3 regions of the Paenibacillus sp. FSL P2-0121 genome follow, and region 3 is predicted to be linked to each of the others. Evidence: riboswitches for the same ligand, from Rfam matches in the RefSeq annotation. Region 3 holds a riboswitch; each other region holds the start of a gene.
What was found. A riboswitch is a leader RNA that binds a small molecule or an ion and turns the genes downstream of it on or off. The one in region 3 is predicted to bind cyclic di-AMP.

Region 1 (10,749 bases), 3.2 Mb from region 3:
AGTACCACTACGGGTGCTCTGAACTCTTATCGTTCCTCAGGCAAAGAACGTCTGCTTGAACCTGTAAGAGCTAACTTCTGGAGAGCAGTCACTGATAATGATTGTGGTAATAAATTGCCACAGCGGTGTGCAGTATGGAAGCAGGCATCGCATAAACAACACTTAATCAGCTTTACATTTAGAACCGAAGGCTCTCTCTGTTTCGTCTCTGCCAGCTACCTTCTGGCTACAAGTCCGGATTCCACGCTTCGGGTCCAGTACGTGATTCGTGCTGACGGGACTTTAGAGATCACGCAAGAATTGAGTCCGGGCAGCAGCGTTCTGCCAGAAATCCCTGAGTTCGGAATGATGTTCGTTCTAGATGGAAGTCTTGATACCCTGTCATGGTACGGCCGCGGACCTCATGAGAATTATTGGGATAGACAAACCGGAGCCCCACTTGGACGTTACACTGGTAAGGTCAGTGATCAATTCACACCTTATCTCAAACCTCAAGAGTGCGGCAACAAGACTGATGTCAGATTCGCTTCGATTACAGAGGGCAACGATGGAACAGGATTCTATTTTGAAAGTGCAACGCCTATCGAAATTAATGCCCTGCCTTGGAAGCCTGAGGAACTGGAAGCCCATGACCACGTCTATAAATTGCCAGTCTCGAACAAAAGCGTACTAAGAGTTAACTACAAGCAAATGGGTGTTGGCGGGGACGACAGCTGGGGCGCACCAACCCACGAAGAGTTCACTCTGCCGGCTAATCGCCCGTACATCTTCCGTTTCACTGTCTCACTGCTCTAATCTCTTCCACTTATAAAAAAGGCCGTCTCTGGTTGGTTTCTACCACACAGGACGGTCTTCTTTTATTTATTTCACTGCTACTGTTCCTTGTCTGAATTCCGAAGGGCTTAAACCCACATTTTTCTTGAACTGTTTGGAGAAATAATAAAGATCACTAAAACCAAGATCATGGGCAATCTCACCGACAGAACTTTGCGTCCCCCTCAATAGCTCCTTGGCCTTAGTTATCTTTTTTCTGGTGATATACTGTATGGGTGGAACTCCGATTTGCTGTTTAAATAGCCGGATAAAATAGTTGGGATGCATGTACGCAATCTCGGCAAGCTCGTGTATGGTGATATTACGCTCGATATGGGTGTCTATGTACGTTAATATTTTCGTTAATTTTTCGATCGAGCTTAGATTCTTAAAAGTGATTTCGTCTACATCTATGTTCATAATAAAATAAGAAAATAACTCCATTAACTTACTTTTGGCTAATAAATGAGCATACACCGCATCAGATTTCATATGACTCGTTAGGCTGCTGAATATCTCTTGGATTACATGAGGATCTACTTCTCTGCATACATGACTTAGCTCTAACATTTTGAATAGATTGATGTCTCCGACTTTTGCGCTGAAATGGCACCAATACTTCTCAAAGGGTTGATCACTTATGCAAGAATAAGATTGCTTAACTCCCTCAGGCATCAAAAAAAGCTGACCAGGCTTCGGATAATATTCTCGATCACCAATCTTTAACCAACCCTCCCCATCGCAAATAAAATAAAATTTACTATAGTCAGGTGTGTAGTCAAGATCTCTCCAGTCACGGCCACAAAGATTGTAATCAGCCATAAATAAATCAACCTTTAAATTGGATAAATAATTTGTAAGCAAAACATGGTTATCCATCCCTTACTCCGCCTTATCAGGTTAGTTTTGTACATCTAAAAGTTAATGTCCTACATTTTGATTTCCACCTCCAATCACTACAATGAAGAAGAAATAAACGTTTGAAAGGATGATTGCAAAATGGTGGATAAAAGCAAATATTTAAAAGTAATCGAAGATACGATCGCAACTGGAAGATTCAAAGCCGATTGGGATTCACTAAGTCAATTTCAAGTGCCTACGTGGTATGAGAACGCTAAGTTTGGTATTTTCATTCATTGGGGCCTTTATTCTATTCCGGCTTTCGCCAATGAGTGGTATCCCCGAAATATGTATATCCAGGGTTCGCGGGAATATGAACATCATCTTGCTACTTATGGTGAGCATAAAACCTTTGGTTATAAAGACTTCATCCCCTTGTTCAAGGCTGAGCATTTCAATGCTGAGGAATGGGCCAGTCTCTTCAAATTATCTGGTGCCAAATACGTGATGCCTGTTGCAGAGCACCATGACGGCTTTCAAATGTATAAGAGCGCTTACTCCCACTATAACACATATGAGATGGGTCCTAAGCGGGATTTAGTCGGGGAAATGAAAGACGCTTTTGAGCAGCAGGGATTAGAGTTTTGTGTATCTTCCCATAGAGCTGAGCACTGGTTCTTCCTGTCTCATGGCAAGGAATTTGATTCCGATATCCATGAACCGCTTGTATGTGGAGATTTCTATTGGCCATCTATGCCCGAACCCGATCATCACGATTTATTCGGCTCCCCACCCAATCAAGAATTTCTGGAGGATTGGTTGATTCGCTGCTGCGAGCTGGTAGACAATTATCAACCGAAAATCTTTTACTTTGACTGGTGGATTCATACAGCTGCCTTCAAACCCTATCTCAAAAAGTTCGCCGCTTACTATTACAATAAGGGAGAGGAATGGGGAACTCCGGTTGCAATCAATTATAAGCATGATGCCTTCATGTTTGGCTCAGCAATCCCAGATATTGAGAGAGGTCATTTCTCCGAGCTTAAACCTTATTTCTGGCAAACGGATACAGCAGTTGCTAAAAATTCATGGTGTTATACACCGGAAAATGATTATAAATCTGCCGTAGAAATTATCAGAGATCTAGTAGATATCGTAAGCAAAAACGGCAACTTGCTGCTGAATATAGGTCCTAAAGCGGACGGCAGCATTCCAGCTCAGGATCAGGAAATTCTGCTTGGCATCGGAGAATGGCTAAAGGTGAATGGTGAAGCAATCTATGATACGACCTACTGGCGCACCTTCGGGGAAGGCCCTACAGAGATCGTTGAAGGTCAGTTTACAGATGGGATCACGAAAATTTTCACTAATGAAGATATCCGCTTTACGGTAAAAGGCAGTTATCTTTACGCTACTGTTCTTGTCTATCCAAACAACGGAATAGTGCAAATCAAATCCCTTAAAGAAAACTCTGCGCACTTCCATGGGATGATTAAACAGATCAAAATCTTAGGTGTTGAGGAACAACCTGCATGGGAAAGAACCGATGAAGCCTTGGTTATAAAAACGACCTCGGTTCGCAGTGAGACTCCGGTTGTTCTGCGGATTGAATTGGATTAGAGACTTACAGACCTTCGTAACCTAAAAAAGAGTGTTCTTGCCCATCCAGCAGAGAACACTCTTTTATAGTTTTATAACCATCGATTTATATTAAAAGTAGGGTACCCTGACGTTTATTGTCTTCATTCTAGTCCTATGAGGATATCTCGCGCGTAATTTGTTGGACTCCAAAATAATGCGACCATGAAGCGGATGCTCCGTGGGGATTTTTAGTTGTGCAGCAATGACTTCACTTAGCCCGTGGTTTCGGATGTCCGCTTGAAGCTGTAAGGCTTCTGGATCTTTTTCATGATCAAAATAAAGTGCAGAAGCAATAGCTGAGACTAAATGTGAAGTCTCAAAACCAAGTTCATGAGCAAGCATTGCCGGTTTTACGAGTCGATCATTAGGTGAAAGCTTGCGAAGCGGGGAGCGGGCGACACGTGTAATTTTATCGTTAAAGTTGGGGTTAGTGAATCGTTCCATCATCTTTTCTATATACCGGTCATGTTCTATGGGCTTGAAGCCATATAAATGCACCAATAAGGCCCCTGTTTCCTTAAGCACCCCGTGAACACGAACTCTGATTCCGGGATCAGACATCGCTTCTTGAATGCTAGTATAACCTTCCAGGTATCCAAAATAGGCTGCACTGCAATGACCTGTATTCACAGTATATAGCTTCCGTTCGAGGTATGGCGCCAGCGAATCCACATAATGGACGCCTTTAATTTCATTGTAATTACCAATCATTCCACTGCGGGGAATAACCCACTCACTGAAGGGTTCAACGAGGATTTCAAGTGAATCTGTATTTTTCTGCATAGGTACAATCCGGTCCACCATCGCATTGGGAAAAGCGACATTGCGGTCAGCAAGTTCCTTGAAGGATTGCTTCATATGCCGATAAACTGATTTTTTCAACTTCTGACTGCTTCCAATCCCATTCTCACAGGCAATGATATGAAGAGGGTTGAGATTTCTGCTATTTTCAAGCCTTCGTTCGATGCCCTGCGCAATGGTCTCAGCAATATCTTTTAAAGCGGATATTCCGACGGCAGTTGTCACAATTTCAGCTTCTGCTATAGCTCTAGTAACGTCCTCAGTATCATTCAGATTGATTGCAGTAACATTATCAACAATAAAGCTGTCCCGGTTCTTGTTAGCTAGGGTGACAGGATATTGCCCACGTTTTTGCAATTGGGCAATTTTACTCTTATTTCTTCCGACGAAACAAACATTGTAACCGGAGTCCGACAACATAGGCCCAATAAAACCTCTGCCAATATTACCTGCTCCAAAATGTACGGCTCTCAATTTGGTATCCCCCTTTAATTTGAACTTAGTTTCTCGGTTTCTCTATACGAAGCAACGTTGAGTAACTACATGATCAAATTCAAGAAGACTTAGATTATCAATTTTATGGTGCTGCTTATCGAATTCAAGAAAATTAGTAATTTCGTTAGGCGTCACAATGCAACGGATGCCAGCTGCTGCCGCTGCCTTAGATCCATTCGGTGAATCCTCGATAGCAACCGCCTCATCAGCTGTGATTCCAAGACAAGCTAACGTTTGGTTATATAGCTCGGGATCTGGTTTCACTTTTGCCACATGGTCGGCAGTCCGAACACATTCGAAATACTCGCGAATACCCAATTGATTCAGATATTTTTCCACCCATTCCAGGGAAGAACTTGAGGCCAGCCCTACGCGTAGTCCAGCTGCTTTGGCGGAATCAAGATAATGCTGAATGCCTGGTCGTATTGTTTCAAGCTCCATAAGTTTGCTGTGTCTCTGTTTAACAGCCTTACTGAACTCTTCTTTGTCAATCGCTAGCTTAAGATCAGTCATTAAATATTCATAAGGATTAAAACTGTTCAAGCTCGTGCCGATGCAGGTGGAATATTGTTCAAGCGTCAGATCCACTCCATATTCTGCATAAGCCTCGTTAAATGCGGTGTACCAAGCAGTCTCCGTGTCGATAATCGTTCCGTCAAAATCAAAAATAATTCCTTTGATCACAATCAACCATCTCCCTCGTATTATGTTTGGTTAGAATATCTTACGCAAAACCTTCTGCATATTCTACAAAAAGCTATTTCGGCTTGCGTTTGACTATAAAAACCATAACAAAGCCCTTCTACTGACGTCAAGCACGGTAGATAACATGCCACGTAATGATAACGATTACAATCAATGTGGACAAACCTGGATTTTTGCATCACCTGAACTTCTTAATACATAACAGTAATCAGATTCAAAAAAACACCACAATCCTATGTGCTTCAAGGGATTCCTTTGCCAAGTTTATTATGAAGACAAGCTCCCTCTCTTTCTCTCGATTGCTGTTATTTAGAGTATTTTTCCAAGCAGCTAAAAATAATTCAAAATAATTTTAAACACATCCTTTTTACTTGATTGTACAAATCAAATTACGGGGTTATTTTTTGTCCATTGAGTAAAAAGAGGCTTTAATTTATGATATATTTTAATCGAGAATGATTATCATTATTGGTGGTCGTTACATATAATAGGGAGGCAATAAGATATGAACAAGGTACGACAGTCCTTCGCTGTGGTATGTGTACTATTTTTGCTGAGTACATTGCTACTGGCGTGCGGAAACTCAAAGGAACAATCCTCTGCCAATAGTACGGTGAACGCAACCGGGAACTCTTCCGCTGCAACCGCGGTACCTTCAGCAGAACCCTCAGATAGCAGTACAGATGAAGCAGCAGCGACTACCCGCTCCTATACAGATTACATAGGGCATACTGTAGAGATTCCGGTGAATCCACAGCGAATTATCTATTCTGGAGAAACTTATGGCGATTTGCTCGCACTTGGTGTGCAGGCGGTAGGTTATCCTCTTTCTATGGGTGAAGGCCAGGTTTTTGAAGATCAATTACAAGGTGTGGAGGATGTAGGCTTCCCTATCAATCTGGAAAAAACATTGGAGCTTCAGCCTGACCTGATCATCTATGCGGGCACAGATGAAGCTGATTTCGAACAGCTCTCCAAAATTGCACCCACTATAATATTTGATACCTTTGCCCCACTCCAGGAACGTATGCTGGACATTGGTGGAATTGTTGGGAAAACGACTGAAGCAGAAGCATGGCTTGCGCAGTATAAAACCGCTGAAGAGAACATGTGGAAGCAATTGAAATCCGCAGGCATGAAAGAGGGCGAAACGGCTGCGGTCTTCACTTATTATCCAGGAGACAGACTGTTTATAATGGCAGCAACCGGACTTTCCCAGGTACTCTATGGGGAGAATGGCTTCAAGGCAACTCCAGCTATTCAGACGATCCTTGATGAAGGTAAAGGGTTCCAGGAAGTATCCATGGAAGTCCTGAAAGAATATGCCGGAGACCGGATATTCATCTTGACTCCAGTGGCAGAAGAAGCAAAACAATCCACAGAGAATCTATTAAAGAGCCCTATCTGGAAGAGCCTTCCTGCCGTCAAGAACGGATATGTCTATACACAAGACATCATGAAGACTTCAAGTGATGCGACAACAAGAGAATGGCTGCTTGGCGAAATTCCACAGCTATTGAATATGAAATAACCTTCCGAGATGAAGAGTTTAACACAAGGCTGATAAAAAACTGCAAGAAGCATGTCAACAGCTGTTGATATGCTTCTTTTTTTTATATACAATGAATTCATTGATAATCATTCTCACCAAATGAACGGAGGCTGAACCCATGCTGCATACATCATCGTCCTGCCCCCACTCCACTCTCTGCTATTTCAGCTAAACGAGGCCGAACTGATGATTCAAGCTGCCGATTCAAGCTCTATAACGCGTACAACCCAGGACTATACCCTTCTCATATTTACTGGAGGGAACGGACAATTGAACCTCGATGATCAAAGCGTGATACTAAGTACGGATAAATGTTATCTACTATCTCCTGGAATCTCCTATAGTACGAACAACCAGGAGCTGACGTTGTATTATTACCTCATCACCTTTACAGCAATTTATACAACCAAGCTTCCTAAACGATATTCTGGAGAGCTGCTTTCCGGCAGACGGGAGTTAATTGTGCACCCGTTCACCAAGGTAATCCGACTAGTCGAAGACCTGCTCATGAACAGGAATAACACCGATGATGTACAACAATTCAAGCGACAATTAAAATTCCAAGAATTGCTGCTGCTACTTTTTGAGCATAATTACCCTTCCAAACACCTGCCAAGTCCTACGGAATCCGTAGAAAAGACCATAACATTCATTCAGGAGCATTATACAGAGAGTATCACCGTGAAGCAGTTAGCTGAACTGGCGGGAATATCAATCTGGCAATATACACCGATCTTTCAGCAGCTTACGGGTAAAAAGCCGCTTGAATACCTGACGGATCTGCGCATTAATCATTCCAAACGATTCCTGCAGGAATCGACTGAACCACTGCGGGAAATCGCCAGACTGGTCGGCTTCTCGGACGAATACTATTTCAGCCGCCGCTTTCGGCAAAAAACCGGAGTTACACCCGGACAATATGCACATCAGCAAGGTCGTAAGCTTACCGTCAAGGATTGGACGGGTCATGAGGTGGAGATTCCAGAGCGAGCGAAACGTATTGTCTATCATGGCGAAACACTTGGCGACCTTCTCGCGTTAGGCGTAAAGCCTATCGGTGGAGATGAAGCGTTCGCCCGGAACAGCGTCTATAAACATCGGCTTAAGAAGCTCGCCAACGTCGGGTTTCCACTGGACCCGCAGTTGACCGCTTCCCTAAACCCAGATTTGATCATTTTGGCAAATAGTGATGAAAGAGCCTACAGAGCAGTTTCTGGTATCGCTCCGACACTCACCTTTGATTCATTTGCATCTCTCGACAAACGAATGCGGACACTAGGCAGTTGGCTAGGTAAACAGCGCGAAGCCGAAGCATGGCTGGAGTCATTCACAATCAAAAACGCTGCCATGTGGCAGCAGCTTTACACGACAACCCTCCAAGTTGGAGAAACCGCCTCTGCTTTGGTCTATGATCATGGAGATCATCTGTATGCTATGGGAATGTCCGGATTCTCCACTGCGCTTTATGCCCCATGTGGATTACAACCGACTGAAGAGATCCAGGCCATATTGGACGAAGAGTTAGGGTTCGCCGAAGTTGATCCAACACGACTGCCTGCCTACGCCGGAGATCATATCTTCATGTTCATTCCGGAACGCAAAGACTCGCGAGCTGCGATGGAACGATTACTAGACAGTTCACTTTGGAACAATCTCCCGGCAGTACGTCAGGGACATGTTTATCTGCTCGACGGAAGCAAATGGAACTCTAGTGATGCGTTAACCCGGGAGAAGCTGCTAACGCTGTTGCCTAAACTACTCGGCGGAAGTAGCGCTAGCAATTGAAAGTGAATCTAGGATTCTCTTTTGACTTTTCAAAACTTGATAGGGTATACTTTATCTACGCTTAATTTCCAACTTTTACAGTTGAAAAGCGGGGGAACCAGTTAATTGGGGCGAATCATTGAGCATTAGAATGTAGGGTACCATCTTACCCGAGTCCGTCAGCTAACCTCGTCAGCAGTGGATGGGTCTGCTTTTCATGTTATTTACATAACCAGAGACCCTTGCTAAGGGTCTCTTTTGGTGCTTTTTTGGACCCTGCTGGCAGTAGATTGGCCTTTGACACTAAGGCTCCCTCATTTCTCACACTACGAGACAAAGGAGAGATGTACGTGCAAAAGGTAAAGTACTTCACGGATATTAACAAAATAGCTATGTTGTCTGAGCTGGAAAAAGAGAATCTGAAAGAAATTACGGACAAATTTGTTTTTCGTGTAAATGACTACTATCTGTCTTTGATTAACTGGGATGATCCAAATGATCCCATCCGTAAGCTGGTTATTCCTAACGAAGGTGAACTGCTGGAGTATGGGCGCTGGGACGCCTCCGATGAGGACACGAATTATGTGGTACCTGGTTGTCAGCACAAGTATAGAACAACTGCACTGCTGATTGTATCCGAGGTCTGCGGGGCTTATTGCCGCTACTGTTTCCGTAAGCGTCTGTTCCGAAATGACGTGAAAGAGGCGATGGCTGATGTCTCTCCGGGTTTGGAGTATATCGCAAATAATCCGGAGATTAACAACGTACTTCTTACGGGCGGGGACAGTTTAATTCTCTCCACACCGAAGCTAAGATCCATTATTGAAAATCTAAGAAGCATTGAGCATGTTAAGATCATTAGACTGGGTTCCAAAATTCCCGTATTTAATCCGATGCGGATCTCTGAAGACGAAGAACTGCTGGAGCTGATTCGTACTTACTCTACCGAAGACAAACGAATCTATGTTATGGCGCATATCAATCATCCTCGTGAAATTACACCTGAAGCCAAAAAAGCATTTAAAGCTCTCCACAACGCAGGGGCAATTGTCGTAAATCAGACCCCCATCCTCAAAGGCATCAACGATGATCCCGTTATTTTAGGGGAACTACTGGACCGGCTTTCATGGGCTGGCGTTACACCCTACTACTTCTTTGTGAACCGGCCCGTAGCCGGAAACCGGGATTTCGTATTACCGCTCGAGCAAGTCTATCAAATTGTAGAAGAAGCCAAAGCCAGAACCTCAGGACTTGGCAAAAGAGTACGCTTATCCATGAGCCACACCTCAGGAAAAATAGAAATTCTCGCCATTGATAACGGAAAAGCCTATCTCAAATACCATCAATCCAGAGATCAGGAATACGGAAAATTTATGATTCTAGATTGTCCAAAGGACGCCGAATGGTTCGATGACCTGCCTGGGAATGAGCAATATTGGACCCCACCTGTGAAAAAAAACGATGCTATTATTTCTGTTAATGATTTATCAGGCGAGCCTGCGGATTTAATCTGTAAATAGATTTAATCGACTCTGTCATAGGATATTTCTTCATCGCCAACAACAAAACTCCTCCCTCCCAAAATTAGCCCGAAAAAATCTATGATATAATCACGCTGTAACACGAAATGGACTAATGGGTGGGAATGCACACATGAAATTGGAACGATTGATTTCTATGATCTACAAGCTATTGAACCACGAAGTTTTATCTGCCTCCAAGCTGGCTGAAGAGTTTCAGGTTTCCCAGCGAACAATCTATAGGGATATCGATGTGATTTGTGCCGCTGGCATCCCGGTCGTATCGTATCAGGGTACTAAAGGTGGATATGGCATAATGGACGGATATAAAATGGATAAAAGCCTGCTCCGTTCGTATGATGTCACTTCTCTGATTACTGTACTTAACAGTCTTTCTTCCGTTTTTGAAGATGAGCATACGCAAGGAACCATTGAACGGCTGCAAACGATTGGAACGGAGCCACAGACCTCTAGTCTCGCGGTGGATCTTGAAACCCGGCGTACGGATCCTGACGCACTTCCTCTTTTACGTGCGGCTATATCGGAACGAAATGTTGTCCGTTTTGATTACATCAGTGTAAAAAATGAACGTACAACCCGTGAAATGGAACCAGTAAA
Region 2 (10,749 bases), 110 kb from region 3:
CGAAAACATCATATGGCTATGCGTGGGCATACTTTAGTCTGGCATAACCAGACTACGGACTGGTTGTTTGAGGATAAGAAGGGCGGGTGTGTAAGCAAAGAGACATTGCTTGCACGGCTCAAATCACATATTCAGACCGTGGTTGGGCGTTACAAGGAAGATATCTATGCTTGGGATGTTGTAAATGAAGTTATTGCAGATGAAGGAGAAGAACTTCTTCGCCAGTCAAAGTGGCTGGACATTGTCGGACCGGAGTTTATCGGCAAAGCGTTTGAATTCGCTCATGAAGCCGATCCTAAGGCTTTATTATTCTACAACGACTATAACGAGTCTAATCCTCTTAAGCGTGACAAAATCTATAAAATGGTGAAGTCGCTGCTGGAACAAGGAGTGCCGATCCATGGCGTCGGATTGCAAGCCCACTGGAATCTATACGATCCGGACTTAGATGAAATACGTGCTGCTATTGAGAAGTATGCATCTTTAGGGCTTCAGCTCCAATTGACAGAGCTGGATGTGTCCATGTTCCGTTTCGATGACAAACGAATGGATTTAAAGGTTGCACCTGCCGAACTGCTCGAGCTGCAGGCAGAGCGCTATGAAGCGATGTTTGCTCTGTTGAAAGAATACCGCGACGTGATTAGCTCAGTCACTTTCTGGGGAGCAGCGGATGACTATACATGGCTGGACGGCTTCCCTGTTCGGGGACGGAAAAATTGGCCATTTCTATTCGATGAGCAGCATAATCCTAAGCCAGCGTATCACCAATTGCTTAACGCTGTCACCAAATCATAGAGCGGGTAACCTGCTCAAGCTTGCGAATCATGAACCCGTCCTTTTCAATCCAGGGCGGGTTATTTATACGGGAGGAATAAACATGACAAATACCGCTTATGAGGCTTGGCTCAATTATGGTCAGCTGAAATCAGGATCTCTATACAATCAATATATAGATTGGTGTGTTGAGTTGGTAGTAACGGAGGACAACGAGACGATTCAGGCGGCAGCCGCGGAATTCATACAGGGGATGACCTCTATGCTGGGCAAAGCGCCACTGCTCACAGCGAAACCTGAAGGACCGTGTATCGTTATAGGAACCTTCCAAGGGGGGAATCCATTAATTAGTAGAGTATTCGCAGGAGAACGAACCGATTCACTGGGTCCTGAAGGTTTCCTTATACGTACAAATGCTACTGAGCAATGTATCGCTGTCGGTGCTTCAACGCCTGTTGGAATATTGTATGGCGTATTCCATCTGTTACGGCTGATAGGAACAGAAAGCGAGATAGACGCTCTGAATTTGTCTATGAATCCGGTGAACGGCCTGCGAATGATTAATCACTGGGATAATTTTGATGGCAGTATTGAACGTGGCTATGCTGGACGGTCCTTTTTTTACGAGTCCAATCAATTTCTTAACGATACAAAGCGGCTGCGTGATTATGCCAGATTGATGTCCTCTGTGGGGATCAACGCGATTTCGATTAACAATGTGAATGTTCATGAGCTTGAATCTCTATTTATAACGGAGCAATATTTGCCTGATATCGCGTTAATTGCAGGAATATTCCGCGTATACGGAATTAAGCTATTCCTCAGTGCTAACTTCGCCAGCCCGATACAGATCGGAGCATTGGAGACAGCTGATCCACTGGACCCAGCGGTGCGGCAATGGTGGAAAGATAAGGCTGGTGAGGTTTATCGAGTGATCCCTGATTTTGGCGGGTTTGTGGTCAAAGCAGATTCAGAAAATCGACCAGGGCCATTCACTTACGGGCGTGACCATGCCGATGGCGCTAATATGCTGGGAGAAGCACTGGAGCCGTTTGGCGGAATCGTGATTTGGCGTTGTTTCGTATATAACTGCAAGCAGGATTGGCGTGACCGTAAGACCGATCGGGCCAGAGCAGCGTATGATCATTTCAAACCATTGGATGACCGTTTTAATGATAATGTAGTGCTGCAAATCAAGAATGGACCGATGGATTTTCAAGTCAGAGAACCGGTATCTCCGTTGTTTGGCGCACTGGAACATACCAATCATCTGATGGAGTTTCAGATTGCTCAAGAATATACGGGGCAGCAGCGGCATCTCTGTTATCTCGTTCCACAGTGGAAAGAAGTCCTTGATTTCAATACTTATGCCAAAGGGCAAACTACGCTTGTGAAACATATTGTGGACGGATCGGTGTGGGGAAATAAATATAATGGTGTGGCTGCTGTAACTAATGTTGGGGATGACATGAACTGGACGGGGCATGGGTTAGCTCAAGCCAATCTGTATGGATATGGGAGATTAATTTGGAATCCGGAGCTGACGGCAAAAGAAATCGCTGAGGAATGGATTCGCCTTACCTTTGGCACTGATGAAGGTCTAGTGGCTGCTATTCGCGGGATGTTAATGGACTCATGGAGGATTTACGAATCTTACACAGCTCCATTAGGTGTGGGCTGGATGGTTAATCCGGATCATCATTATGGGCCGAATGTGGATGGATATGAATACGCCAAGTGGGGAACGTACCATTATGCGGATCATAAGGGCATTGGTGTGGATCGTTCAGTCAAATCGGGAACGGGGTATAGCGGACAGTATATGGGTCTTAATGCATCAAATTATGAGAATCTAGCGTCTTGTCCAGAAGAGCTGCTGCTGTTCTTCCATCATGTTCCATACACGCATGTTCTGCAATCGGGGCAAACGGTTATACAACATATCTACGATACTCATTTCGAGGGGGCAGAGCAGGCTGCACAGCTTCTAGCAACATGGGAATCACTTGAAGGCAGCATGGATAGTGGATTGTATGTGCAAGTGAAGCAACGTCTTGAAGAGCAAGCAGAGCATGCGCAGGAATGGAGAGATCGGATCAATACGTATTTTTACCGCAAGAGCGGAATTGAGGATCTTAAAGGCAGAAAGATTTATTAGATTTTGAACCGAGGGATGATGATAGTGAGCCTCACGATTAGAGCGATTTTGAAAGATTTAATGGGAACTGTGGAACAGGTAGAAGGGACTGTGGATATTCTGAACCCAGGGGAACCGAAAACTGAAGTCACAGGGATTATTACGGCCTTTTCTGCCACACAAAATATTGTGGAGCAAGCAATAGCGTTAGGAGCCAATTTGCTGATCACGCATGAAGGTGTATTTTATAGCCATCATGCGGCGAACGAGTGGTTAGAAGGTGATCCGGTTTATCATGCGAAAAAAAGTCTGATCGGACATTCCCCAATAGCTATTTTTCGTTATCATGATTATTGGCATCGGCAAGAGCCAGATGGGATTATGATGGGTTTGCTGCGAGAGCTGGATTGGTCAGACTATGTGGAAGAGCAGCAAGCGGCTGCTACGATTCTCACTATTCCTGCCATGACTGTACTGGAAGCTGCTCAGTATATTAAAAGTAAGCTAGGGATCTCTTATGTACGCGCTGCTGGTGACCTGTCTCTGTCCTGCAAACGCATAGGGATATTAGTAGGTTACAGAGGGGGCGGGACGATGGCTATTCCACTTTTTAATGATCACAATCTTGATTTAATTATTGCTGGAGAAGGACCAGAGTGGGAGACTCCGGAATATGTGCGGGATGCAGGGCACCAAGGCAGATCTAAAGCGCTCATCATGTTAGGTCATGCGGAGAGTGAAGCGCCGGGGATGAAATATTTAGCTGAAATCTTAGCAGACAAATATCCCATGCTTCCTACCCGGTTCATTGCTGAACAACCCATCTATCAGATGGTTTAATCTGGGGAAATTAAGAGTACGGAATAAATAAACATATTATGGAGAAAATGAAGGGAAACAGGTCACTGAGAAAGGAGTGTTTCAATGGAAATTCCTTTGGAGGCTGATGAAGTATTAAGTCGGATCAAAAAGCTGCAAAGCGACGGAAGCTCGATCAGTAAAAAACAAGTAAAGCAAAGCGACCCAGAGCTTATGAGAAGTGCGCTGTTCTTTTTTCCAAGCTGGGAGCATGCATTGAAAAACGCCGATCTTTTGTAGCCATAGTATTGTAAAAGGAAGCTAAGTGGACAAGGGGATATCTCTGATTCTGCTTAGCTTTTTTCTTTTTTATGAAATCATTCGTGCTGTTCATGTGAAATAATATTAACAAGCTTGCCAAACGGATCGGGGACATAGAAACGACGAACACCCCAAGGTACAGAAACTGGCCCAATATTGGTATTGAAGATTGTCGTTTCTTATTAAATAGGAAAGTACTGGTGAATCACCCCCTTTTTCGCTTGCTTCAGAGCTGTTTTTCTAAAGAAAACGAGTAAACAAGAGCAAAAGAAAGAGAAAATGAAGAGTATGCTTAATATGAAATGAAAAGCATTGCTTTCAACATTATTTTGACCAGAGCCCTCCTTTACAAGAAAACCTTACAAGAGTATGATTCATCTCAGAACTGAGAATTATCTTAAATTTACAATTACATAAGCAATCCGCTTAATTTCCGTTTCTGGAAAGCGGGGGAACCAACAACTGGCAGCCGATGTGAGAGTCGGCACTGGTTATGGGGTGAATCCTGTTCCGGGTGCATAATATGCATCCCTGCAGGTAGGGCAACTCTCACTGCCCGAATCCGACAGCTAACCTCGTAAGCGTATGGAGAGAGGATGAATGGCGTGTTTAGTGATGAATAGCCACAGAGAATCCCTCTGTGGTTTTTTGCTGCGTTTTTAAGCAGATATAGTCGTAGAATTTATTATGAAAGAGGTGTTACCTTTGCCTATCGCTAAACTGAACGGAACTTCGCTCTATTATGAAATCAATGGAACTGGCACTCCGGTTGTGTTTATCCATGGACATGGATTAACACACAGTATGTTCAAACCACAGCTGGAGTATTTTTCCGATAAATATAAAGTGATTTTGTGCGATTTACGGGGGAATGGCAAGTCTGGTAAACTGCTGGAGGCCCCACATGAGATTATTGAGACGCAATGTCTGGATCTGATTATGCTGTTGAATGACCTAGGTATCCGTGAAGCAGTTTTTGTAGGAATCGCCTATGGTGGCTTAGTCGTTCAGCATATTGCCAAACAATATCCTGAGCGTGTAAAAGCCATTGTGGTCGCGGATAGCTTTTGTAGGACTCACGGATCAACAATAGTAGGGAAAATACAAACTATGGCAGCATATTGCAGTTTACTAATGTATTATCTCCCAAGCGAGCTGGTGTTGCCTTCGATTCGGATGATGTACCGAGAGCGCTGGAGTCTGGCCTACAATGAGATTAGAAGAGGGCTGCTGGACAAACGTCCCCGGGAGCTATATCGGCAAAGGCTGGCTACGAGCCATGTTGATTACACCAGATGTTTAAAGGCTTTTAAACGTCCCGCTTTATGTATTGTAGGGGACTTCAATGAATTTGGAGTGAATTGTATGAAGGAAATGGTGTCTCAGCTGCCACATGCGCAGTTGGCGATTATTCCGAACGCATTAGATCCAAGTAATCTGTGCCAACCGGAGCAATTCAATGCGATTCTTCAACGTTTCTTAGAGAAGCAGCAGGGTACTCAGCAGATTAGCTGATCTATTGGGAGACCTTCACAAGCGAAGCGTTTAAGTGAGAAAAAAGACGTCCCATAGCCAGGGAGCACGAGCTGGCTATGGGACGTCCTTTTGGGTTGAACTTTAGGGGAATTCTCCCTAAAGTGAAGGAGATTATGGCTCCTAGAACATGGATTAGGGAAAACTTCCCTAATAATAGGATGTTTTTAGGGAGGATTTCCCTAATATAATGGACATCCAATTAAAGGCTGGCTTATCCGTAGTGAAATCTACGAATGAGCCAGCCTTTGGTTATTTTACTAACCGATGGATGTTGAACATTTACAAGCATATTGTACCTAGAACGCTACTTAATGTCCCTACCCTACCACAGCACCAAATATAGCTCACCCGACGTGGGAAAGAACAGTAGGCCCTAAGTAGTGAAGGTAAGTGTATAGAAGGAGGCGTAGTAAGCAACGCATCTGCTACTCTTGCATTTTGTACAATGCGATCTACTCGTGTAAGATTAAGATAATTCATACTAAAGGAGCTGAGTCATGATGTCTCAAGCTGAAACTATAAAACTGACTTCATTATCTTCAAAAGGGGGCTGCGGCTGCAAAATCGGTCCCGCTGATCTCATGCAGGTTATTCGCAGTCTGCCACCAACTGTTCCTAACCCGGATCTACTTGTAGGTCTGGACACTAGTGATGATGCAGGGGTGTACCGTTTAAGTGATGAATTAGCGTTAGTGCAAACTGTTGATTTTTTCACGCCGATCGTGGATGATCCCTATTCATTTGGTCAAATTGCAGCAGCCAATGCATTAAGCGATATTTATGCGATGGGTGGAAAGCCGCTTACGGTGCTTAATATTGTGGCCTTCCCTATTTCTGTTTTAGATAAAAGCATTCTCGGTGACATTTTGCGCGGTGCAGCGGATAAAGTACAGGAAGCAGGAGCTACTCTTGTGGGCGGACATTCCATCGACGATAAAGAGCCCAAATTCGGATTGGCCGTTACGGGCCTTGTGCATCCTGACAAAGTAAGAACGAATGCGGGCGCCAAGGTGGGAGACAAGCTGGTTCTAACGAAGCCTATCGGTGTGGGGATCTTAACAACTTCCATTAAAAAGGATCAGCTATCTCCTGAAGAAACCACACGCCTTACGACAGTAATGTCTACTTTGAATAAAAAAGCGGCTGAAATCATGGAGCCTTATGATGTACATGCTTGTACAGATGTTACCGGATTTGGGCTACTGGGACATGCCTCGGAAATGGCTAAAGGGAGCGGCACGGGCCTGATCATTCGTCAAGGCGATGTACCTATGCTGCCAAGAGTAAGAGAGCTTGCGGAACAGGGATTTGTTCCAGGAGGCACTAAGAATAACTTTGCCCATCTGGAAGGCAGCATTCTTTATCCGGAAGAGATGGACCAACTAAGCCGCTATATTCTATGTGACGCTGTGACTTCTGGCGGATTGCTGATCTCTGTGGCCCCTGAACAAAGCGAAGATTTGCTAAAAGAGTTAGTAGATGCAGGGGTAGAAGCGGCATTGATCGGAGAGGTAACGGAAGAGCATCCGGGTCAGATTACAGTTATAGCTGCTGTGGAATAACTGTTGTATATCAGCTTAGAGCAAATTATAAAGGTTAGCCACCAGAGGAGAGAGCATATTGTTTCAGGACATTACACTGGAAGAACTTAGAGTGTTAAAAAACAAGAAGCAGATCACCATTATTGATGTTAGATCTCCTTCTGAATATAAAGATGCAACGCTGCCGGATAGTTTGAATATTCCTTTTTTTGATGATCAGGAACGGGCTGAAGTAGGGACGTTGTATAAACAGACAAGTGTGCAGGCCGCGAAAGAACGTGGTTTGGAGATTGCTGCGGCAAAACTGCCTTCTTTTGTCAAAGAATTTGCAGCGATTCAAGGAGACAAAGCTGTATTCTGCTGGAGGGGAGGTATGCGCAGCCGTACAACTGCGACCGTACTCTCTTTAATGGATATTCATGCTTACCGGCTGATAGGCGGCTATAAGGCTTATCGTAAATGGGTGCTCGACGAATTGGAGTCCTATGAATGTAAGGCGAAGTCTTATGTGATTCACGGAAATACAGGCACAGGTAAAACCAATCTGTTACACCGCCTGAAAGCGCAAGGCTACCCCGTTCTGGATTTGGAAGGGATGGCAGGTCATCGCGGTTCTATTTTTGGTGAGATTGGCCTTCGTGCGAACAATCAAAAAACGTTCGATAGTCTTCTTTTAGAGGAGTTAATTAAGATCGGGGATTCTCCTTATGTACTATTTGAAGCGGAGAGCAAAAAGATTGGTAAGGTAGTAATGCCCCCATTTATGGCCGAGCAAAAAGAGAGCGGAACGCAGATCTGGATTGAGATGCCTTTGCATGCCAGAGTGGAGCAAATCCTTGAGGATTATCGGCCAGAAGAATACAAGGAGCAATGTATTTCTGCATTTCGGAGTATTAAATCCCGAATTCATATCCCTATTGCGGCAGAAATCGAGCGATGCTTGCAGGCAGATTTGTTCGGCGAAGCTGTGGCGCTGCTGCTAGAATATTACTATGATCCCAGATACGATTATACGTCCACTCAGTATGAAGGCATTGAGAGAGTTACTTTTAAAGTGAATAATCTGGATGAAGCTGAGACTGCTGTGCGTTCTTTTTTAAAACATCAAGAAGTATAAGTTTCGCGTTATGGTTAAAGGGGGCTTTACTTAATATGATCTATTTAGATTACAACGCTACAACACCAGTAGATAAGGAAGTAGCAGAGGTTATGATCCCTTATCTTTACGGTCATTTTGGGAATCCTTCAAGCAGTCATTCTTTGGGGCGTGAAGCTAAACTCGGAATAGAGCAGGCAAGAACACAGGTGGCTGATTTCCTGAATTGTGCGCCGGGTGAGGTGCTTTTTACCAGTGGGGGTAGTGAGTCTAATAATACTGTCATTAAAGGAGTAGCCCAAACGTATCGCCATAAAGGTAATCACATTATCCTGTCTGCTATTGAGCATCCAGCGGTAATTAAACCTTGTCAGTACCTGGAGCAGATGGGATACAACCTGACTTATGTACCTGTTGACTCGTATGGAATGGTGCAGGTTGACGATGTGAAAAAGCAGCTCACGGACCAAACCATTCTGGTCTCCATCATGCACTCTAATAACGAAACGGGTACGATCCAGCCGATCAAGGAAATAGCTGAGGTCTGCCACCAACGGGGCATTCTTATTCATACAGATGCTTCACAATCTGCGGGAAAAGTAGACCTCGATGTAGCGGATTTGGGAGTGGATTTTCTAACGCTTGCAGGCCATAAATTATATGCGCCCAAAGGCATTGGAGCATTGTACATTCGAGACGGCATTCACATTGAGCCTTTGATACACGGTGCGGGCCATGAACAGGGGCGAAGAGCGGGGACAGAAAATACACCCTACATTATTGGCTTAGGAAAAGCCTGTGAGCTTGCTGCTGACTCTGATTCTAGAAAAAGAGTTAAGCAAGTTACGGAGTATTTCTATGGAAGACTGCAGGAGTCTTTTGGCGAAAAAATTCATTTGAATGGTCATAAACACAAGCGCTTGCCTAACACCCTTAACGTTAGTTTTCTTGGAGCAGTGGGTCATGAAATTATCGATTCTCTGGAAGCTGTGGCGGCTTCAACTGGCTCAGCGTGCCATTCCGGTGAAACGTTGATTTCGCCTGTTTTAAAGGCTATGCATGTGTCGGAGAATATTGGACGGGGAGCGGTTCGTTTTAGTGTGGGACGATATACGACTACAGCGGAAATCGATGAGGTCATCGATAAGTTGAAGGTGTATTTGTTATAAGCTGAAATCGTATTAGTTGTGAGGTTCGTTTTTGCAAACAGTGGCAAAGTGTGAATCCTAGTGAACGGACTTTGACTTCCAGTGGACGGACTATGACTCTCAGTGAACGGAGTACGAATCTCACTAAACGGGCTATGAATCTCAGTGAATGGACTATGGTTCCCAGTGAACGGAGTAGCTATCGGACTCAGGCGCTCTTATTTGCAATATTTTCCTATTTTTGAGTTGCTATAGGACTCCATAGGCGTTATTAGTACAAAATAGACACTACTCAGTATCATTTCTGCCCAATAGTGCCTCTCAGGTCCGATAATCTCTCTAAACAGTGATAAATTAACGAATAGCGGCATCTGAGTCCGAAAGATCAAGCGTTGAATACGCATATTACAAAAAAAGCATCTGCCACCTCCTTCAAAAGGAATCGCAGATGCTTTTTTAACTTTTTTTTAGTGATTATACAATCGTAAAGCCAGCACTTGCATAACCAGTGACTGTATTTACAAGGGTAAGACCTGTAGCGGTGGCTGAGAATACCATAAGCAAACGTGTCTGTGGTGTTACAGTAAAATTGATACCATTCGTAATTCCGCTGACAAAAGTTCCAAGATTAATAGTACCGGTGATAGGTGGAAGTGGGACTGTTGCGCCTGGAATAGGAGTAAATGTGTTATTTGGTGTGGCAGATTGGTACAATTGCGCTGTTACATTTATCGTAGTACCAAGCAGCGATAAAGCTATGGTATTACTGAAGTAAGCGGCAATGGAAGTTATTACTCCTGCTCGAGGAGTTGAGAATGCAAAATTGATAAGCGGTCCAAGGAGAGTACCTGTCAAATCAATATTACCGCCAACAAGCGAAATGCCTGTGGCTGAACTTCCGAAGCCTACAAGGCTTGTTGTTCCAACCAAACCACCTAAAACCGTGGTCATAATAATAGGTCCTCCGGATGCCAGCGGAATAATTGCACCGTTACCGGTTGCACCAGTGACTCCGGTAATGCCAGTAGCTCCGATCGCGCCTGGATCACCCGTGGCACCCGTTACACCGGTAGCTCCGGCAACGCCGACCGCCCCCGGATCACCCGTCACCCCTGTGGCACCCGTAGCTCCGGCAACGCCGACCGCCCCCGGATCACCCGTCGCGCCCGTTGCCCCCGTAGCTCCGGCAACGCCGACCGCCCCCGGATCACCCGTCGCTCCAGTCGCCCCCGTAGCTCCGGCAACGCCGACCGCGCCTGGATCACCCGTCGCACCCGTTACACCCGTAGCTCCGGCAACGCCGACCGCCCCCGGATCACCCGTCGCCCCTGTGGCACCCGTAGCTCCGGCAACGCCGACCGCGCCCGGATCGCCAGTCGCGCCCGTTGCACCAGCAGG
Region 3 (10,749 bases):
TCATTCATATTGATCTTGCGATAACGCTCCTTAAGCTCTTTGATTTTACCAATGGTCGCTTCCAGCTTCGGATTGTGCCGCACCACGGTCATATTAGCGGTCATCCATTCGCCCAGTTCCTTGTGGATCACATAAGCATTCTCTGTCCCTGACATTGCCAATAGAGACTCATATTTGTCCGTTTGCTTTTTGTGGAAGCTATCGAATACGGAAGAAGAGATATCCTGCGATGATTTCTTCAGACCTTTAATGTATTCAACAGCCTTTGGTCCTGCGACCATACCGCCGTAAATAGCAGATACCAGAGAGTTGGCGCCTAGACGGTTCGCTCCGTGATATTGATATTCACATTCTCCGGCTGCAAAAAGACCCGGAACGTTCGTCATTTGATTGTAATCAACCCACATGCCGCCCATAGAATAGTGCACAGCCGGGAAGATCTTCATTGGTATTTTACGGGGATCATCCCCCATGAATTTTTCGTAAATTTCAATAATCCCGCCAAGCTTCACGTCCAGCTCTTTCGGATCCTTGTGAGAGAGGTCCAAATACACCATGTTCTCGCCATTAATGCCCAGCCCTTGATCCACACACACATTAAAAATTTCACGTGTAGCAATATCGCGCGGCACCAAGTTACCGTAGGACGGATATTTTTCTTCGAGGAAATACCACGGTTTCCCGTCTTTATAAGTCCAGATACGGCCGCCCTCGCCACGTGCCGATTCCGACATCAGGCGGAGCTTGTCATCTCCCGGAATAGCCGTTGGGTGAATCTGGATAAATTCTCCGTTGGCATAATGTACGCCCTGTTGGTATACCGCACTTGCGGCTGTCCCTGTATTAATTACGGAGTTCGTTGTTTTGCCAAAAATAATACCCGGCCCGCCGCTTGCCAAAATAACAGCATCCGCAGGAAAAGTCTCAATCTCCATCGTCTTAAGATTCTGGGCACTGATGCCGCGGCATACACCTTCGTCGTCGATGATAGCTGAAAGGAACTCCCAGTTCTCGCGTTTAGTTACGAGACCTTCAGCTTCCCAGCGGCGCACCTGCTCATCCAACGCGTACAGCAGCTGTTGGCCTGTAGTCGCGCCGGCAAAAGCTGTACGGTGCCGCTTCGTTCCGCCGAAACGACGGAAGTCGAGCAGACCTTCCGGTGTGCGGTTGAACATAACGCCCATCCGGTCCATAAGGTGAATGATACCTGGCGCAGCTTCACACATCGCCTTAACCGGCGGCTGATTCGCCAAAAAGTCACCGCCATAGACGGTGTCGTCAAAATGCTCCCAAGGGGAGTCGCCCTCACCTTTGGTATTTACAGCGCCATTGATGCCGCCTTGCGCACATACGGAGTGTGATCTTTTTACAGGAACTAATGAGAATAAATGGACATGCGCACCAGCTTCCGCTGCCTTGATGGTAGCCATCAGGCCGGCCAGGCCGCCGCCCACGATAATGATATCGGATGTTGCCATGATAGTTCACTCCTTTTATCGAAAATATCAGAAAGGATTCTTAAATTAAATGAAGGTCTTTATGGACTGGGCAATGGTTGCTGCAGTTTGAAATTCACTGTCACGGAAAGTAACCAGCGAAATCAGGAACATGAAAGTTACTAATACAAATATGCCAAGACAGAGGTAAGAAGATACCCGCTGTGCACGTGGACCTACGGTGATTCCCCAGCTGATCAAGAAAGACCAGAGACCGTTCGAGAAGTGGAAGCATGCAGCAACGATACCGATAATATACAGTGTCAGCAGAAGTGGCTGAGTCACGATATCATGCATCAGACCGCCTAATTCTTCGTGCTCCACATTACCCACCGCCACCTGAACCCGTGTTTGGAACAAGTGCCAGACGATAAAGATGAAGGTAACAATACCTGTAATCCGTTGCAGGGTATAACGCCAGTTTCTTTCAATGTTGAAACGGTTCAAGTTCGGCTTGGATTGATACGCAATATAAAGTCCGTATACCCCATGGTACAGCAGAGGAAGCCATATACCGAACAATTCCAGGAAGAAAACGAGCGGCAGGCTGTTCAGCCATAACACGCTGTCAGTGAAACCGGAAGCGCCACCCTCTACAGCCGCAAAATTCGTCATCATGTGCTCAATGAAGAAGGCTCCAAGTGGGATAACGCCTAGCAAGGAATGAATCTTTCTGGAATAAAATCCTTTCATACAAAGTAACCCCTTTCCGATTAAAACAGCGTTTTCATTAATGGGTATTCACCGCCGGAACTACATTTGACACAGGATAACGTTGACAATCCAATGACATAATTCCTTAATTTACCGTTATCCTAGAGTTTACCGGACTTAGTTTTATTTTTCACAAAATGTGAATATCTTGTGTCACTTTTCATGTTACTCTTTTTTCGCTTATAAGGGAATTGCAATCTAATTATTAAACGTTATACAATAAACGCATAAGAATAGATTTTATATGATAATAATTCTCATTTAGCAAAACAACATTTTCCGACATAACCTGATTTTCCTTATGTAATAAGAACAGTTACTCTTACGGCTATGAATTTCATCACTACTGATCGTACATCGCATTAGGAGAGGAACTCAATTATGTTTGACGATTTAGATGTTTTTGCAGCAGTTGTGGAACATTCCAGCTTAAACCGGGCCTCACGCCAGCTCAATCTATCCCAGCCCGCCTTGTCTCGCAAAATTTCTAAACTCGAGGAACGTCTGGGGGTCGCACTGTTTAATCGTTATGGCAAACGACTGGAATTAACCGAGGTTGGGCGTCTCACTTATTCCTATGCGCTTGAACAACGGCAGCAGCGTTCCAAGTTTCTGGAAGCCCTTTCCAAATTTAAAGAGGGGGAGCCAAGGCTTGTCACCTTGGGGGCTAGTCTTACCTCACTGCAGACCACGCTTCCGCCGCTGGTAAACGCTTATATGGATAAATATCCGACCGCAGAGCTGAAGCTGATCACAGGCCGAACGCATGAGATCGTATCCTCAGTTAGTGAGGGAAAATCAGATGTAGGTCTGATCGCTTCCTCTATTCAAGAACCCGGGTTACGCTGCATTTCTCTGTTTGAGGATCAACTGCGACTGGTCGTCTCAGAGCAGCATCCTTTAAATTTATCTTCCAAGCTAACCATGGATAATCTATCCCGGCTGCCTATGATTCTCTTCTCAAAGGGGACCTGGTACCGGCGTCTGACGGACGATCTATTCCAGCGCTGCGGGATTGATCCCGATGTGCGCATGGAGATTGACTCCTTCGAAGCCATCGTACGGCTGCTTCCGACTGTCAAAGCGGCTGCGTTGCTGCCAAAGTCTTATCTGCGTCCAGAACTGCTGAACGGCGGCGGGCTGGTGTCCTTACATATCAAGGAGCTGGAGCAGACTCAACGGACCACCTGCCTGATCTACCGTGACGATGGAAGCATGAGCACGGCGGCTCGCAGTCTGGTGCAAGTTACCGAAGAGATGTTTCTGACAGAACGTGAGCGGTAAAGCCGGACCAAATGAATCAAGGGGCGCACCTAGTGATCTCCAAATGAGGTAATAAGTGAAGTACTTATAGCGTAATTAGGGAATTTCTCCCTGAAATTTAGAGATTTTTGTTCAGCAGACTTAAAATCAGGGAAAACTTCCCTAATTTTCGGCTGATTCAGTAACTAATAAAGGAATCCCACTGTTTATTAGGGAGGAATTCCCTGATGTCGTTCATTTAGAGCGAATAGCGGCTATTTTTAGGGAGGTTTTCCCTAATTAGTTCACACCCACTCTGTACATCGTACAAACAAAGAACGCATATCGCCCATATTCCACCGTCACAGATACCACAAATCATCTACTACAGCCGTACGAATATCACACCTAACAACTCGTCCACCGCACAAACCAATATATTAGAACACTACGCGTGGTCTATAGCCATATGGCATAGTGAAATCCATTACTTTTCCTACTCTTTACTCCATAAAAAAGAAGCTGCCCCCAAGTAGAATTCACTACTTTTGAGTCAGCTTCTTTTCCTATGATTCTTGGTTCACAACTTCACTCTCAAAACGGTCAATACTTTCATTAGGACCAATGAGTACCATAACATCGCCTTCACTTAAATAATCATGGGCAGTTGGAGCGACGATTATTCCGCTTTCCCTATTTAGGGCAACAATACTGCAGCCATATTTAGCTCTTGTATTTAAATCAGACAAGCTTCTGCCGTTCATGCAGGACGGTACGGTCAGCTCGACAATTTTATAATCCTTGGACAGTTCAATATAATCCAGCAAATTGGGCGTCACCAGCTGATGTGCCACACGAATCCCCATATCCCGCTCCGGAAAAATAACCCGATCAACCCCCAGCCGCGACAGTGCGCGGCCATGAAGGATAGAGATTGCCTTAGCCACCACTTGCTTGACTCCAATCTCCTTCAACAAAATGGCCGCCAGAATGCTTCTCTCCATATTGTCACCAATCGCAACAATCCCACAATCAAAGTTCCGTACACCAAGCGAGCGCATAATTCCCTCATCTGTAGCATCTGCTACTACCGTATGCGTCAGCTGATCGCTCATTTCCTCCACGCGTTCTTCATGGTGGTCAATGCCGAGCACCTCGTAGCCCATTTCCATCAGCTCAAGCGCCAGGCTTGAACCGAAGCGACCTAAGCCGATTACTACAAATTGCTGTGCTTTCATTTCTAATTAACTCCTATCCAATAATTATTTTACCTTCCGGATACTTATACAGTGGTTTACCCTGTTTGGGACCGAGTGCATACGCTAAGGTTAGTGGACCTAGCCGACCTGCAAACATCGTCAGACAGAGTAGAATCTTACCGATCGCTGACAGTTCCGGAGTTAGCCCCATAGTCAGTCCTACCGTAGCAAAGGCGGAGGTCGTCTCAAACAAGATTGCCAAGAAATTACTGTCTTCAGTTGTGGAGAGTATCATCGACACAGAGGCGATTAACAACAAAGCCAGCAGCGTGATCGTTAATGCCTTGTAGATGCGCTCTTGAGCCAGCCGATAACGGAACAACACAACATCTTCCCGTCCACGCAGCATAGCAATTACAGCACCAATCATCATTGTAAAGGTTGTTGTCTTGATCCCGCCGCCCGTTGAGCCCGGAGAAGCACCAATAAACATAAGAATCACTATAAAAAATTGTGTAGCCTGCCGAAGTCCAGCAATATCTACTGTGTTCGCGCCAGCCGTACGGGGAGACACGGATTGAAAGAAGGCCGATAATATTTTACCGCCGAAATTCAGTGAACCCAGGGTACGAGTGTTAGTAAACTCAAATATAAAAATAACCAAAGCTCCGATCAGAATCAGCCCTGTGCTGGTGGACAGGACAACTTTACTATGTAGAGACAGCCTGCGGGTTACCCGAAACTCCACCAGATCTGACATTACAATAAAACCAATCCCGCCGGAGACAATCAGAAACATCACAATAATATTCACAAGCGGATCATATACATAATCAGTTAAACTGCGAAAATCCCCAAAAATATCGAACCCCGCATTATTAAACATAGACACCGCATGAAATATGCCATAATAAATCGCTTTTCCCAACGGCATATCAAAAGCCCAGCGAATAGACAGCAGCACAGCGGCACAGCCTTCTATGACAAGAGAATATATGAGGACTCTCCGGATCAGTCGCACAATTCCTTCCATAGAGCCCTGATTCATGGCTTCCTGTAGGATTAGCCTGTCCCGCAAAGATATTTTACGCTTTAACACCAGTGAAAATAGAGTGGCCATGGTCATAAAACCTAAGCCGCCGATCTGGATCAGAATCATAATTACGGTTTTCCCAAAAATGGTGAACGAAATTCCGGTATCCAGCACAACAAGCCCTGTAACACAGGTTGCCGACGTTGAAGTAAATAATGCATCAATAAATTCCACGGAATTCCCGCTTGTGCTTGAGATGGGCAGCATAAGCAGCAGGGCCCCTATCAGAATGATCGATGCAAAACCAAGCACCAGTATCTGCGGCGGCGAGAGCTTCAGAAACTTAAATTCAGAAATCCTGCGAAACTGTGAAGCCACTTTGCTCACCTTCTTATCAAAAATTCCAACAAAAAAAGCACTGGAAAACCAATGCTGACTTGGTTCCTGCAGTAAATTAGCCTACGAGGTTAGCTGTCGGATTCGGACTGTGCAGGCTGCCCTATTCGTTCCCAGAACGAAATTCACCCCTGATGAAAGTGCCATTTATCGTGTACACTCCACTTTTCATCACTTCTTATGGTTCCCCCGTTTTCACCAGAAATTCGGCTACTATACAATTGCATACAAATTATATACGTTATTTAGTGAATTCACAAAGACACAATTAATGCTCATTCACATGAAAAAATGCGGTTTAAAGAGACTGCATCAAAAGGAGTGCCTTTTCTCATCACTTTTCCGTGTTTTCCCTGCAATTACACCGATTCTCATCATTCGTGCAGAAATGAACACGATAAAATTCATGGTATAAATTCACATGACTATTCTATACTATCTCTATTACCCATAAAAAGAACATATAATGTTTTTTGTAACCAACCAGGCACTAATACTATAATGGAACATAACATTGTCAGTACATAACAAGGAGGCGTTACATGAATCCCGTCGGCCAGCCCTTACAGCAACGTGCCCTCTCCAAGAGGCTCATCATCTCGGGCATTATCGGTCTTATTCTATTTATTATGTTTCAGATTTCCCCTTCACTGCTTAGTAGCCCTACAGGTGAAGATACCACCGTCATTAGCAAGGCAGAAGCCCGTGACCAAGCCATATTATTCGCAGAACAAAAGCTCAACTACACCGAAGCACCAAACGATCAATGGAATGCACTTTACCAGACGGACTCTTCCTTTTATGGTTATATGTCTCGCGAGAAGCTTGTGGAGGACTACACCAAGAAAAAATTGGATCAAAAATATCCTTTTGATGTCTTTCGGGCAACGCTTACTCCTTCAGCGGAGCAAGAGCCGCAAATCATCGTTGACCTCAATATGTATACCGGTAAGATTGTCGCTTTCTCAAAGGCTGCAAAAGTTGTCTCCGATGAGGGGCCAGGCATTGCTTCCGTTGGTGCAAAAGAGGACAAGGGAGCTGACCTCACTCTAGCGCAGAAGGAGAATCTTGCTCGTCCTTGGCTTCAGGAATGGGAAGTAAATCCTGCCAAACTACAAATTGAATCGAATACAGGAAGCCATGGGCTAGTATATACGGATAGTACTGTTCAGGTCGGCGAATCCTTATTGCACTATTATTTTGATTTCAGTGGAGAGCAGGTATCCAGCTTTAATGCCGGATTCACTGCACCAGCTTGGCATACCTCCTACGTACAAGGACAGACCTCTTTAGCGGAAAAGCTAACATTATTCGGTTACGGTATACCCACACTGATTTTAGGAATTCTGGCACTCGTCTACAGTATTCTTAGAAGAGAGCATACTTCCTTTAAACGTGGAGTATTCCTAAGCTCAGCCTATTTTGTAATCATGATGATCAGCACCTATAATATGCTGCCTGAATCTACGGGTGAAGGGCTAGAAGCACAGATTACCTCTGTCATTATGTTTATCATTTATGCTTTGTACAGCCTGCTGATGTCCTCCTTGCTCTACTTCTCTTTAGTGGGCGGCAATGGCTTATGGCGAAAAGAGGAAGGCATGAACCCTTGGCCCCGCGCCAAAGAGCCCGGCTATGGACAATATGTGTTGGACAGTATCCGGGCTGGTTACATCTGGGCTTTCGTTCTGCTAGGGGTGCAGACGGTTATGTTCATCATATTATCGTTTACCTTGCACAATTGGTCTACTACAGACGCCACCCAATCTCCTTATAACATGAGATATGCTTGGCTTCTGCCTATCGTCGCATGGCTCGCTGGTTTATCTGAGGAAGCCATTTATCGCTTTTTCGGAATTCCTATGCTGAAAAAGGTGTTCCGGAACACTTTTGTCGCTTGCTTGATCACCACGTTGGTTTGGGCGTTTGGCCATACGTTATATCCGATCTATCCCATCAGCTCCCGTCCCATTGAGCTGACCGTAATCGGGCTGCTGTTCAGTTATATTTTCCTTCGTTACGGATTTATTGCTGTCATGTTCAGCCACGTCGTGTTTGACAGCATCCTGATGGGCGCTACGCTGATCTTTATGAAGGAGAGCGTAAATGTAGGCGCGGGTATCTTCGCGATTATTATGCCGTTCATAGTCGCTTACATCGTCTATCGATTTAATCCACCACAGAAACCTAAGCCGGTGGAGCCTTCTTCTTTGATTTAAACTAATGTGAAGACGTAATAAAATTAAAAAAGGGCATCAAAGCAGCTTTAGTCGCTGCTTTGATACCCTTTTTCTTTTGTCACCATTGCTATGAGGTTGGCTCTTCATCCTTGAGCGCATCAAGAATTTGTTTTGCCAGCTTTTCTCCAATAGAAAGTGTACGGAAATCATCCACGGAGGCTTCTTTAATTTTCTTAAGCGATCCGAAATGCTTTAGCAGCGCTTTACGGCGCTTCTCACCTATACCAGGTATAGAGTCCAGCTTGGAGGTAACCATGGACTTCCCGCGCTGTTCACGGTGGAAGGTGATCGCGAACCTATGGACCTCATCCTGAATCCGCTGCAAAAGGTAAAATTCCTGACTGTCCCGGGCTAGCGCGACAGGCTCTGGCGGATCTCCAACCAAAAGCTGAGCCGTCTTATGCTTATCATCCTTAACAAGGCCGCAGACCGGAATGAATAATCCCAGCTCATTCTCCAGAATATCAATAGCAGAGGAGATTTGCCCTTTCCCTCCATCGACCACGATAAGATCCGGTATCGGAAGATTCTCCTTCAATACCCGCTCATATCGCCGCCGAATGACCTCGCGCATCGTTCCATAATCATCCGCACCCACCACCGTACGAACCTTATATTTACGGTACTCTTTTCGTGCAGGCTTGCCATCAATGAAGACAACCATCGCTGAGACCGGATTAGTCCCCTGAATGTTCGAGTTATCGAACGCCTCAATACGGCTCAAGCGCTCAAGCCCCAAGCTCTCGCCTAAGCTGATCGCTGCTCCAGAGGTACGCTCTTCATCCCGTTCAATCAGCCGGAATTTCTCGTCGATAGCCACTCTTGCATTTTGGCAAGCCATGCCAACCATCTGCTTCTTAAGACCGCGTTGTGGCACAAGCACCTTAATGCCCAGCCACTCCTGCAGAATGGAGGCACCACCAGCGGCATCCACGATCCCTGCTGCCGCAGCTTCCTCCGCCGCCGTCGCACGTGCCTCAGCCTCTTCAGCCGATTCAGGAGTATCTTCACCCTGTTGTAAATCCGCTTCTGCTGGAGCAGCTATGGCGATCTCGGGTTTAGTCTCTTTATTAGCCAGAGACTCCTCATCGAGCACATCCGGCAGCAGGATCTCCTGCGGCAAAGCGGGATTATCACTATAATACTGCGTCACATAAGACATAAAGTCACTGTAGGCTTCACCATAGAACGGGAACACGGAGGAATGGCGCTGAATCATCTTCCCTTGTCTCATGTACAGAATCTGTACACACATCCATCCCTTGTCTACAGCATAACCAAATACGTCCCGGTCCTTAGTATCTGTAGTGTTGATCTTCTGCTTCTCCATCAATGCATCGATATGGATAATCTGATCCCGCAGTTCCTTCGCCCGCTCAAAATATAATTCCTCAGCAGCTTCCTGCATTTTTTGCTGTAAATCCTTTTTGACCGCCTCATGACCTCCGCCTAGAAAAGCAGCGATGTCCTGCGTAATCTGCTCATACTCGGATTTCTGAACCTCCTTCTCACACGGTGCCAAACACTGGCCCATGTGATAGTAAAGACAGACCTCCTTTGGCATCACGCCGCATTTACGAAGCGGGTACATACGATCTAGGAGCTTTTTAGTCTGCTGAGCAGCATAACCATTAGGATAAGGGCCAAAATATTTTGCTTTATCTTTAATCACCCGGCGTGTAACCTCAAGGCGCGGGTGAGTTTCATTCGTTATTTTTATATAAGGAAACGTCTTGTCGTCTTTCAAAAGCACATTATAACGCGGCATATGTTTCTTAATCAGATTACACTCTAGAATGAGCGCTTCCATGTTACTGGACGTAACGATGTATTCGAAATCAGCAATATTAGCGACAAGCCGCTGCGTTTTACCATTATGACTGCCTGTAAAATAAGAGCGTACCCGATTCTTAAGTACCTTCGCTTTGCCCACATAAATAATAGTGCCTTCCTGATTCTTCATCAGATAGCAGCCAGGCAGATCGGGTAGTAGTGCCAGTTTATTGCGGATATTGTCCAAAATGATCCCCTCCAGCTAAATTGGACCCATGATTAGTTGGCATTCAGCACACAAAACGCCTCCGGAATGAACCGAAGGCGCTGAGTGGCAGGGCCGAGGCCCGAACAGTAGCATCTATCAATTATTGATGTTTTGCTACGATATTTTTCAGGGATTCTTTGGAGTTCAGTCCCACAACTTTATCTACCGGTTGACCATCTTTGAAGAAGATCAGAGTTGGGATACTCATAACACCAAAACGGGAAGCCGTTTCCGGATTCTCATCCACATTCAATTTTGCAATTTTCACGTCGTCTCCCAGCTCTGTGGACAATTCATCCAAGATTGGAGCGAGCATTTTACAAGGACCACACCAAGGAGCCCAGAAGTCTACTACTACAGTACCTTGACCTTCCACTTCGTTACTGAA

Region 1: linked by a shared signal. The riboswitch ahead of MKY54_RS11620 (KamA family radical SAM protein) and the one ahead of MKY54_RS25885 (TrkH family potassium uptake protein) in region 3 are both predicted to bind cyclic di-AMP.
Region 2: linked by a shared signal. The riboswitch ahead of MKY54_RS26345 (alpha/beta hydrolase) and the one ahead of MKY54_RS25885 (TrkH family potassium uptake protein) in region 3 are both predicted to bind cyclic di-AMP.

What each region holds. Positions count from the first base shown of each region.
Region 1 covers NZ_CP150245.1:2,669,754-2,680,502, reverse strand. The annotation lists gene MKY54_RS11655 (glycoside hydrolase family 2 TIM barrel-domain containing protein) at 1-795, shown strand, start outside; gene MKY54_RS11650 (AraC family transcriptional regulator) at 862-1,692, opposite strand; gene MKY54_RS11645 (alpha-L-fucosidase) at 1,813-3,273, shown strand; gene MKY54_RS11640 (mannitol-1-phosphate 5-dehydrogenase) at 3,364-4,569, opposite strand; gene MKY54_RS11635 (HAD family hydrolase) at 4,612-5,274, opposite strand; gene MKY54_RS11630 (ABC transporter substrate-binding protein) at 5,801-6,826, shown strand; gene MKY54_RS11625 (AraC family transcriptional regulator) at 7,034-8,632, shown strand; cyclic di-AMP (ydaO/yuaA leader) riboswitch at 8,681-8,822, shown strand; gene MKY54_RS11620 (KamA family radical SAM protein) at 8,962-10,131, shown strand; gene MKY54_RS11615 (YafY family protein) at 10,265-10,749, shown strand, end outside.
Region 2 covers NZ_CP150245.1:5,979,365-5,990,113, reverse strand. The annotation lists gene MKY54_RS26370 (endo-1,4-beta-xylanase) at 1-795, shown strand, start outside; gene MKY54_RS26365 (alpha-glucuronidase family glycosyl hydrolase) at 878-2,932, shown strand; gene MKY54_RS26360 (Nif3-like dinuclear metal center hexameric protein) at 2,951-3,751, shown strand; gene MKY54_RS26355 (hypothetical protein) at 3,836-4,009, shown strand; partial or broken gene MKY54_RS26350 (glyoxalase) at 4,087-4,182, opposite strand; cyclic di-AMP (ydaO/yuaA leader) riboswitch at 4,444-4,630, shown strand; gene MKY54_RS26345 (alpha/beta hydrolase) at 4,718-5,545, shown strand; gene selD (selenide, water dikinase SelD) at 6,067-7,128, shown strand; gene mnmH (tRNA 2-selenouridine(34) synthase MnmH) at 7,187-8,224, shown strand; gene MKY54_RS26330 (cysteine desulfurase family protein) at 8,260-9,372, shown strand; gene MKY54_RS26325 (exosporium glycoprotein BclB-related protein) at 9,826-10,749, opposite strand, start outside.
Region 3 covers NZ_CP150245.1:5,869,634-5,880,382, forward strand. The annotation lists gene sdhA (succinate dehydrogenase flavoprotein subunit) at 1-1,478, opposite strand, end outside; gene MKY54_RS25870 (succinate dehydrogenase cytochrome b558 subunit) at 1,524-2,189, opposite strand; gene MKY54_RS25875 (LysR family transcriptional regulator) at 2,592-3,494, shown strand; gene MKY54_RS25880 (TrkA family potassium uptake protein) at 4,019-4,690, opposite strand; gene MKY54_RS25885 (TrkH family potassium uptake protein) at 4,704-6,062, opposite strand; cyclic di-AMP (ydaO/yuaA leader) riboswitch at 6,127-6,302, opposite strand; gene MKY54_RS25890 (CPBP family intramembrane glutamic endopeptidase) at 6,623-8,299, shown strand; gene uvrC (excinuclease ABC subunit UvrC) at 8,388-10,340, opposite strand; gene trxA (thioredoxin) at 10,462-10,749, opposite strand, start outside.